DNA from 3 places in the Gordonia sp. SCSIO 19800 genome. Region 3 is predicted to be linked to each of the others. Evidence: riboswitches for the same ligand, from Rfam matches in the RefSeq annotation. Region 3 holds a riboswitch; each other region holds the start of a gene.
What was found. Region 3 has a riboswitch for thiamine pyrophosphate ahead of KB201_RS04765 (TenA family protein). Riboswitches for the same ligand answer to the same signal wherever they lie in the genome.
Positions count from the first base shown of each region.

Region 1 (3,269 bases), on a different contig from region 3:
GCAGGAACGTCGTGACCATGCCGTCGACGACCCGCTGGTGCAGCCGGACGATCTGAACCGGGGCGCCGACGTCGTAGAGGATCGAGGTCATCGCACCGACGGGGCCGGCGGCGACGGCGCTGCGGGACATGATGCGGTCGGCGATCGCGAGCGTCGCGCGGCACTCGACCAGGTCGCCCGAGTACGGGACGGCAGAGAAGGAGCCCAGCCGGATCGTGCCGCCACGGGAGTACTCGTCGGTGAATTCCGGCCAGGTCATCCCGGCGGCCTCCTCGTGCATCCCAGGGGGAAGCGGGCGGCCGAAACGTGCGGCGAAGTGGTCGCCGCCGTGCCGGTCGTCGCGCTCGGTCCACGAACAGGATCGACGAGGTAGATGAAGAGGGTGCATCTCGAAAACCGATTTCGGTCGAAGAACGGATGACCGACTGGAGAGCGCAACCGACCCGCAGCGGGGGGTCGGTCAGATTCAGACCCCGCTGCGGCGGGTTACGAGAACGCTCGTGATGCACAACATGATCGGTCCACCATAGACCCGCGACACCGACCGGGCAAACGTGTTTCCGCCAGGGAACCGCTAGAGCATCGCGGCGAGGTCGCCGGCTGCGGCGGCCGGGTCGTCGGCCGCGGTGATGGCCCGCACGACGACGATGCGCCGCGCCCCGAGCGCGGTGACCTCCCCGACGCGGCCGGCGTCGACCCCGCCGATGGCGAACCACGGCTTGGCTGATTGTGTTGCGGCCGTTGAGGACACGAGGTCGAGGCCGGCGGCGGCGCGGCCCGGTTTGGTGGGGGTGGTCCAGCACGGACCGACGCAGAAGTAGTCGACGTCGTCGTCGGCGATCGCGGCGGCAGCCTGCTCGGGGTCGTGGGTCGAGGCGCCGATGACGACGTCCGGTCCGACGATCCGGCGGGCCGCCGACGGCGACAGGTCGCCCTGTCCGACGTGCAGGACATCGGCCCCGGAGAGCGCCGCGATGTCGGCGCGGTCGTTGACCGCCAGCAGGGCACCGTGCGCGTCGGCGACCGTCCGCATGCCCGCGAGGATCTCGAGTTCCTCGCCCGCCTCCAGGGTCCCGAATTCGCGCTCACCCGGCGAGTTCTTGTCGCGCAGCTGCACGATGTCGACGCCGCCCGCGAGCGCCGCGTCGACGAAGTCGAGCAGATCACCGCGTTCGCGCCGGGCGTCGGTGCACAGGTACAGGCGGGCCGTGGAGAGCCGCCGGCGACGGTCCGTCGCGGAGCCGGGGTCCGTCGACGCGGAGCTGGTGCGGTTCGGGGTCGTCACGCCGACCAGGCTAACCGGACCCCCGACGCCCCGGCGTAGGGTGGATCGCACGAACACACGGGAGTCCGGATCGGCCGGGCTGAGAGTGCGGACAGATTCCGCTGACCGTCGAACCTGATCCGGGTCATTCCGGCGAAGGAAGGTGATTCCCAGCGTGGATTCCCCACCGCAGCGCCCTGCCCACCGCGCCCTGACGGTCGTCGGGGGCGGTGTCATCGGGCTGACCTGTGCGCTCACCGCGGCCGACGCCGGATGGCGGGTTCGCGTCCTCGACGCCGGCACCGACGAGCGCGCGTCCTGGGTCGCCGGCGGCATGCTCGGTTCACTCGGCGAGGGTCATCCCGGCGAGGACGCGTCCCTGGCCCTGTCGGTCGAATCGGTCCGGCTGTGGCCGGCGCTCGTGAAGCGGCTCGACGACCCGGGTGTCGTCACCGCCACCGACTCGCTGTTCGTCGCGGCCTCGGCCACCGACATCGAATACCTGCGGCATCTCGCCGATTTCGTCTGGGCCGGGCAGCCCGCCACCGATGCCGCGCTGCAGTCGGTGACCGGCCGCGACATCCGGACCCTGGAACCGTCGCTGAGCTCTCGACTGGTCGGTGGCTACCGCGCGGTCGGCGAGTGGTCCGTCGACAACCGGCGGCTGCTCGAGGCGTTGCGCGCCGCCGCGACGTCGGCGGGTGCCGAGTTGGTCTCCGCGCGCGTCGAATCCCTGGCCGACCTCGACGACCTCGGTTCCGACACCCAGATCCTGCTCGCCGCTGGACTGGGCACCGCGGCCCTCTGGCCGGGTGTGGACCTGCATGCGGCGAAGGGGGAGATCCTCCGCCTGCACCGCACGCGCTGGTCGGTGCCGCCGCCCGGTCACGTCGTCCGGGCACGCCTCCACGGGCGGGCCGTGTACCTGGTGCCGCGCGAGGACGGAGTCGTCGTCGGCGCCACCCAGTACGAGGCCGAGGGGACGGCCGACCGCGCGCCGCAGGCCGGCGGGGTCGCGGATCTGCTCGCCGACGCGATCGAGGTCTTCCCCGGGCTGCGGACCTACGAACTGACCGAAGCGGGGGCCGGTCTGCGGCCGTGCACCGCGGACGGATTGCCGATCGTCACCCGTGTGGACACACGAACGGTCGTGGCGACCGGGCACGGGCGCAACGGGATCGTCCTCGCCCCGGGCACCGCCGCCCGCGTGTTGTCGATTCTGGAAGGAGCAGAGGAATGAGTATCACCGCCAGCATCACCGTCAACGGCAAGAGCGTCGACGTCGGCGCCGACACGTCGGTGCGCGACGTCGTCACCGGGCTGGGGTTGCCGGACCGGGGGATCGCGGTCGCGGTGGACGGCGCGGTCGTCCCGCGCGGCCGCTGGGACCGGCACACGATGACCGACGGTGCCGTCGTCGAGATCGTCACGGCGGTGCAGGGTGGCTGACCTCGCCGATCTGAAGCCCGACGCCTCGCGGACCGAGCAGAAGTCCGGCGACGAGACGATCCCGGATGCGGACCATCTGCGCATCGCCGGTCGCGACTTCTCGTCGCGACTCATCACCGGTACCGGCGGCGCGTCGAATCTCGCGACCCTGGAACGCGCGCTGGTCGCGTCGGGGACCGAGCTGACCACCGTCGCGGTTCGGCGCGTCGACGCGGCCTCGGGCACCGGGGTCTTCGATCTGCTGCGCCGGCTCGACATCGCCGTCCTGCCCAACACCGCGGGCTGTCACACCACCGCCGAGGCGGTCCTGACCGCCCAGCTGGCGCGCGAGGCGTTCGAGACCGACTGGGTGAAGCTCGAGGTGGTCGCCGACGAACGCACCCTGATGCCCGACGCCATCGAACTCGTCGACGCCGCGGCCGCACTGGTGGCCGACGGTTTCGTCGTGCTGGCCTACACCAACGACGATCCGGTCCTGGCCGCGCGACTCGCCGATCTCGGGGTGGCGGCGGTGATGCCCCTCGGATCGCCCATCGGGACCGGACTCGGAATCCTC
Region 1 is NZ_JAGRQM010000014.1:9,350-12,618, forward strand. Features, by position in the region: gene KB201_RS15915 (hypothetical protein) at 1-259, opposite strand, end outside; gene thiE (thiamine phosphate synthase) at 575-1,285, opposite strand; TPP riboswitch at 1,333-1,444, shown strand; gene thiO (glycine oxidase ThiO) at 1,440-2,504, shown strand; gene thiS (sulfur carrier protein ThiS) at 2,501-2,713, shown strand; gene KB201_RS15935 (thiazole synthase) at 2,772-3,269, shown strand, end outside.
Region 1: another riboswitch for thiamine pyrophosphate. It lies ahead of thiO (glycine oxidase ThiO); the one in region 3 lies ahead of KB201_RS04765 (TenA family protein).

Region 2 (3,269 bases), on a different contig from region 3:
GCCGACCTTGACGTCGTCGCGGTCCGGAAGTCCTAGATGCTCTTTCGGAGTCACGTAGCACAGCATCGCGGTGCCGGCCTGAGCGATCATCGCCGCGCCGATGGCCGAGGTGATGTGGTCGTAGGCCGGCGCGATGTCGGTGGCGAGCGGACCCAGGGTGTAGAAGGGGGCCTCCTCGCACAACTCCTCCTCCAGGCGCACGTTCTCGGCGATCTTGTGCATCGGGACGTGCCCGGGGCCTTCGATCATGACCTGCACACCATGCGATTTGGCGATCGCGGTCAGCTCGCCGAGAGTGCGGAGTTCGGCGAACTGGGCCTCGTCGTTCGCGTCGGCGATCGATCCGGGGCGCAAGCCGTCGCCGAGGGAGAACGTGATGTCGTAGCGGCGGAAGATCTCGCACAATTCGTCGAAGTGCGTGTACAGGAACGACTCCCGGTGGTGCGCGAGACACCAGGCCGCCATGATCGAACCGCCGCGCGAGACGATGCCCGTCACCCGCTTCGCGGTCAGCGGAACGTAGCGCAGCAGGACACCGGCATGCACGGTCATGTAGTCGACACCCTGCTCGGCCTGCTCGATCACGGTGTCGCGATACAGTTCCCAGGTCAGCGAGGCGGGATCGCCGTTGACCTTCTCCAGCGCCTGGTAGATCGGAACCGTCCCCACGGGGACCGGCGAGTTACGCATGATCCACTCGCGGGTGGTGTGGATGTCGGCGCCGGTCGAGAGATCCATGATCGTGTCGGCGCCCCAGCGGGTGGCCCACACCATCTTCTCGACCTCGTCGGAGATCGAGCTGCGCACCGCCGAATTACCGATGTTCGCATTGACTTTCACCGCGAAGTTCTTGCCTATGATCATCGGTTCGGACTCCGGATGCCGGTGGTTCGCCGGGATGACCGCTCGCCCGATCGCCACCTCCGACCGGACCAGTTCGGGGTCGATGCCCTCTCGGGCGGCGATGAACCGCATCTCTTCGGTGATGATCCCGGCCCGCGCCCAAGCTAGCTGGGTGCTCGCGCCGTCGACCGGTTCCGGGCGGCGCCAGTTGTCGCGGGTGGGGGCGAGGCCCTTCTCGACGTCGATGCGCGCCGTCGGATCGGTGTACGGACCCGAGGTGTCGTAGACGTCGAGGTGTTCGCCGTTGGTGAGGTGGATACGACGCTGCGGGACGCGCAGGTCGCCGACCGTGAGGTAGTGCTTGGTGCTGCCCTCGATCGGACCGAGGGTCAGGAACCCTGAGTCGGCGGGTGCGCTGCCGTCGCGAGTCGCGGATACACGTGTGCCCATGGCTTGTCTCCCTACGCCGGCATTACCCGGACAGGTTCGAGCGGTCGGCGACCGCCCGTCGCCATCTCAGCCCTCGGTCATCGTGAGAGCCCCCGCGGTGTAGTTGTCGTGCGTCCGCCACCCTACAGCGCGGAGTTCGTTCGGGTCGTAGGGGTGCGCGCGACCGTCTCGATGTGCGACGACCGGACGATCGGGGTCATCAGTTACGGTTCCGTAAGGTACCGTGTGACCCGGATCACAAGCGGGGCCTATGCCGAGGTTCGGACGGCACATGTCAGTGGTCCGATGTCCACGATCAAGAGGTGAGGAGGGTCGGGTGCTACGCAAGCATCGTCAGCGACCACCACAGTCGGCGAAGTCGATCCTGCAGCAGATCTCGCAGGTGGTGCACAATCCCGACCGCGACCGGTTCGAGCTGTGGGTCGCCGGCGACCTGGTCGGCGTGCTCGGCTATTCGACCGAGACGGTCGACGGTCAGACCACCATCACCGTCCTACACACCGTGCTCTACGACGAGTACACTGGACATGGTCTCGCCACCCGACTCACCCGCACCGTCGTGCACTTCACCCGCGAGCAGGGCGCCCGCCTGCGGCCCGTGTGCACCTTCACCAAGCACTATCTCGACGGCCATCCCGGGATCGTGACGCTCGCGCCGGTGTGATCCGAAGGTAAGCCTCGGCGGCTCCAGAACATTCCTCGCCGGACCCTTCGAGGCTCGTCGCTATCGCTCCTCGCACCTCAGGGAGCAGGGGTTACGCGCTTCCGTCGGATTATGGAGCGGTGGTCGCGCTCCTCGCGCCGGTGTGAGGAACGGGCTCCGACTCGGCTCAGCCCGCCGACGGCTCCGACAGCAGTGTCTCGCGGAGCACCTTCTTGTCGATCTTGCCGACTGCGGTGACCGGCAGTGTGCGTACGACGCGGACCACGTCGGGCAGTTTGAAGGAGGCGAGTCCGCGGTCGGCGAGGAAGGTGCGGATCGCGGCGAGCTCGAGTGGTCGGGCCGGGGGGTGTTCGTGCGAGAGCACGACTGCCGCACAGATCTTCTCACCGAGGGCGTTGTCGGGCAGCCCGACCACCGCGACCTGCCGGACCGAATCGTGGGCGAGGAGGTTCTCCTCGACGTCGTCGGCGGCGACGTTCTCCCCGGCGCGCACGATGGTGTCCTTGATGCGGCCGGTCACGGCCAGGTGCCCCGACGGCAGCCGGGTGACCTTGTCCCCGGACCGGTAGAAGCCGTCCGGCGTGAAGGACTTCTCGTTGTGCGCCGTGGCGCGGTAGTAACCGCGGATCGTGTAGGGCCCCCGCACCAGCAGTTCACCTTCTTCCCCGTCGGGGACATCGGCTCCGCCCTCGTCGACGACCCGCACCTCGTCGAGCTCCGACATCGGTGCCCCTTGCACTTGGTGCACCAAGTCACGCGGGTCGTCGGTCCGGGTGTAGCAGATCAGCCCCTCGGCCATGCCGAAGACCTGCTGGACGACGGGGCCGAGGGCCGCGTCGAGGGCGACGGCGTCGGACTGTGCCAGCTTGGCGCCGCCCACCTGCAGCAGGCGCAGGGAGCTGATGTCCGCCGGCTCCCACTCGGTCGCCGCGCACCAGAGTTGCGCGAGCGCGGGGACGAGCGCGGTCACCGTGACGCGGTGCCGCTCGATGAGGTCGAAAGTGTTGTCCGGACTGGGGTTGTCGGCTAAGACGACGTGGCCGCCCGCACCGAAGACGCCCAGGATTCCCGGGCAGCACAGCGGAAAGTTGTGCGCGGCCGGCAGGGCGACGAGGTAGGTGTCGTCGGCGGTGAGGCCGGCGACGTCCGCGGACAGCCGGGCGTTGAGGTCGTAGTCGTCGTGCGTGCGCGCGATGAGTTTCGGCAGTCCGGTGGTGCCCCCCGACACGAGGAACAGGGCGGGTAGCCCGGCGTCGGGGGCAGCCGGGAGCTCGACCGAGGCGGGGTCGGCGTCGGGGAGCGGTGTGAATCG
Region 2 is NZ_JAGRQM010000004.1:330,599-333,867, forward strand. Features, by position in the region: gene thiC (phosphomethylpyrimidine synthase ThiC) at 1-1,293, opposite strand, end outside; TPP riboswitch at 1,285-1,399, opposite strand; gene KB201_RS07390 (GNAT family N-acetyltransferase) at 1,610-1,957, shown strand; gene KB201_RS07395 ((2,3-dihydroxybenzoyl)adenylate synthase) at 2,124-3,269, opposite strand, start outside.
Region 2: another riboswitch for thiamine pyrophosphate. It lies ahead of thiC (phosphomethylpyrimidine synthase ThiC); the one in region 3 lies ahead of KB201_RS04765 (TenA family protein).

Region 3 (3,269 bases):
CGAGGTAGTCATTGGTGAAGTACGTCGACCAGTCCGGCTCGGTCGTGAGCGGCGCCCCGTCCGGGCCGGTCAGCAGACCACTGCGGTACAGGAACCCGGAGTTCCCGGCCCACTGTTCGAGCGTCTGTCGCCCGACCCGGCCGTCGGCGTCCTTCATGTACTGACCGGCCAGCATGCGCTGGCTCTGGAACACCAACTGCTCGTCGTTGAACGCACCGGGGTTGGCGGCGAGGAGGTCGCGGGCCGCCGCGTCCGGGTCGTCGGCCGCCGCCTGGTAACCGCGCTGCAGCGCCGTCACGAAGGCCGCCGCGCGGTCCGGGTTGTCCGCCAGCCAGTCCTCGTTGGCGTCGACGACGATCGCGTATGCCTCCGGGAATCCGAAGTCGGTGTAGTGGAAGTACCTCATCGGGGTTCCGCGATGTTCGGCCTCGATGCCCTCCCACGCGAGATAGGAGACGGTGAAGTCGGCCTGACCGGAGTAGACCGCCTCGTAAGCCGAGGTCCCGAGGGTCACCGAGGTGAACTCGCCGGTGCCGCCGTCGTTTCGGATCACCTGCTCGAGGGTCTTCTCCTCGCCCGGGTCGCCGAAACCGGCGTATGTCTTCCCGTCGAGGTCCTTCGGGCTCGTGATGTCGCGGCGGTCGGCGCGGACACCGATGCCGGTGGCCCACTTCTGCAGCGGCGCGAACACGGAGATGGTCTGCGCGCCCGATGCCCGCGAGAAGGTCGACGAGTTGTGGGTGCTGATACCGAACTCGGCGTTGCCCGCGTCCACGATGGTGTCCACGGCGGTGTTGTTGTACGGCAGGATCTCGACGTCGAGTCCGGCCTCCTCGAACCAGCCGCGCTGCTGCGCCACGAACAATCCCGTGTGGTTGGTGTTCGGGGACCAGTCGAGCGCGAATCGGATGGTGCCGTCCGAATCGGCGCCCGAACCGCATGCGGTGATCGCCGACGACGCGACGACCGCGGCGGCGAGCACGGTGAGGAGGCGGCGCGCGCGGGCGCTCATGCGGCGGGCCACGGCTGCGGGTTCAGCGCGGTGTCCCAGAACAGAAGCTCGAACCGGGTGGCGACGGTGAACGCCGTGGCCATCGCGGCCCGCTCCCGCTCGCCGGCGTGCGCCGCGGCCTCGTCCACGAGTTCCCTTGCCCGCGAGGCGGATTCCTGGAAATCCGGGGCGTCGTAGGTGGTCACCCACTGCGCGTAGGGGTGGTTCGGGTCGGCGGCGAGTACCTGGGCCGCACTCGCGGCCAGGGCCCGGCCGACTTCCGCGTAGATCCAGAAGCAGGGCAGGGCCGCGGCGGCGCCGACCGCATACGACTCGGTCGCGGCGACGGCGGTCAGATAGGACACGTACCCCAGGCACGCCGGCGACGGCTCGGGTTCGCCCTCACGCGGAGGCAGCTGGCCGCCGTTGAGCAGGTCGCCGTGCAGCGCCGACTCGACGGTGGCCGCGGTGGCCGACGAGTTCGCCCAGAACCCCGCGGTCTGCGGGTCGGGGGACTTCGACGCCAGGATGGCGAGGGCCTTCGCGTACCCGGCCAGGTACAGCGAGTCCTGCTCCATGTAGGTGCGGAACACCTCCAGTGGCAGCGTCCCGTCGCCGAGCCGCCGCAGGAACTCGAGGTCGTCGATCGCCGTCCGCAACCCCTTCGTCTCCTCCCAGAGGTGGTCGGAGAATCGGCCGGAGACCGGCATGCGCGCATGCACAGACATGACATCCCTTCGTCAGCATTACCTGGACAGGTTCTCGGGTCTCATCTCAGCCCCGCGTCGCGGAGCACCCCGTGTCAGAACGCAGCCACAGTAGCAGGAGTGGGGGTCGCAGTGGGACGCCTGTGCCACGACCGTGTCCCGGCCTGTTGACCAGCCGGTTTGCGCGTTGATGCGGTGTTCGTTGTATTCTTCACGGCGTTGTTCGTACGGCCGTCACGGTGGCCGGAAGAGCGGCACGGCAGGTTGCCCGAGCGGCCAAAGGGAGCGGATTGTAAATCCGTCGCGCAAGCTACATAGGTTCGAATCCTATACCTGCCACAGCGTGGTCCATTCTCGCGAAACTGCTCTACAGACGGTCTCCGACCAGCGATTTGTCTAGCGCAGACGCGAGTGTGTAACCTCGTTAAGGCTCTCGGGCACAACCGCCCGGGGCACGCCCCCTTAGCTCAGTCGGCAGAGCGTTTCCATGGTAAGGAAAAGGTCGACGGTTCGATTCCGTCAGGGGGCTCGCTGGACGAGAAGTCCGCGGGGCGGTGTAGCTCAGCTGGTTAGAGCGCACGACTCATAATCGTGAGGTCGAGGGATCGAGTCCCTCCACCGCTACACATCGGGTCCGACCGGAACCGAGCGCAAGGGTCGCAAGCCCTGAGGGAACTTCCGAACCCGACCACGTACCACCCGAAAGAAGGCAATCAAGTGGCCTCCTCAACAGATGTTCGCCCCAAGATCACCTTGGCCTGCGAGGTGTGCAAGCACCGTAACTACATCACGAAGAAGAACCGCCGCAACGATCCCGATCGCCTCGAGATCAAGAAGTTCTGCCCGAACTGCGGCAAGCATCAGGGGCACAAGGAATCGCGCTGACGCTGTCGTCGGCCGTTTCGAAGTACCACCAGCAGCGGGCTGCCTCTCGATGAGGCAGCCCGTCTTGCTGTGTCGGGCCCGAAGGGAGTAGAGCTCAATGTCACAGGTAAGCGGAGCCGAGATCCAGGATCGTCCGGACGAGGCGTCGAACGGTGGCGCGAAGCCGACCCCCGACGAGATCGCCGCCCACACGCAGAGCCTCGTCGGCTTCCACTACACGGTCGACGACTACTACGAGATCGGCCGCGAGGAGATCCGTAAGCACGCGATGGCGGTGCAGGATGCGCACCCGACCCACTGGAGCGAGGAGGGCGCCCGGGCCTTCGGTCACGACCGCCTGATCGCCGCGCCCACCTACGTGTCGGTGCTCGGGATCATCGCCCAGCGCAAGCTCTTCGAAGACGTCGTCACCGGCTACGACATGTGGCAGATCATGCAGACCGATCAGCGGCTGGTCTACCACCAGCCGATGAAGGTCGGGGACCGCCTGATCTGCGACGTCTCGCTCGAGTCGTTCCGCCATGTGAGCAGTCCCGAGATGATCGACCTGATGGTCACCAAGAACGTCATCTGGAACCAGCACGACGAGCCGGTCATGACCACGTGGACCTCCCTGGCCGCGCGTCCCGGCATGGACGTCGACCCCGAACTCGAGGCGTCCCTCGACCACGTGATGATCAAGGTCG
Region 3 is NZ_JAGRQM010000003.1:166,512-169,780, forward strand. Features, by position in the region: gene KB201_RS04755 (ABC transporter permease) at 1-12, opposite strand, end outside; gene KB201_RS04760 (ABC transporter substrate-binding protein) at 1-1,012, opposite strand, end outside; gene KB201_RS04765 (TenA family protein) at 1,009-1,719, opposite strand; TPP riboswitch at 1,707-1,801, opposite strand; tRNA gene KB201_RS04770 (tRNA-Tyr) at 1,957-2,037, shown strand; tRNA gene KB201_RS04775 (tRNA-Thr) at 2,155-2,227, shown strand; tRNA gene KB201_RS04780 (tRNA-Met) at 2,249-2,322, shown strand; gene rpmG (50S ribosomal protein L33) at 2,416-2,583, shown strand; gene KB201_RS04790 (fused (3R)-hydroxyacyl-ACP dehydratase subunits HadA/HadB) at 2,681-3,269, shown strand, end outside.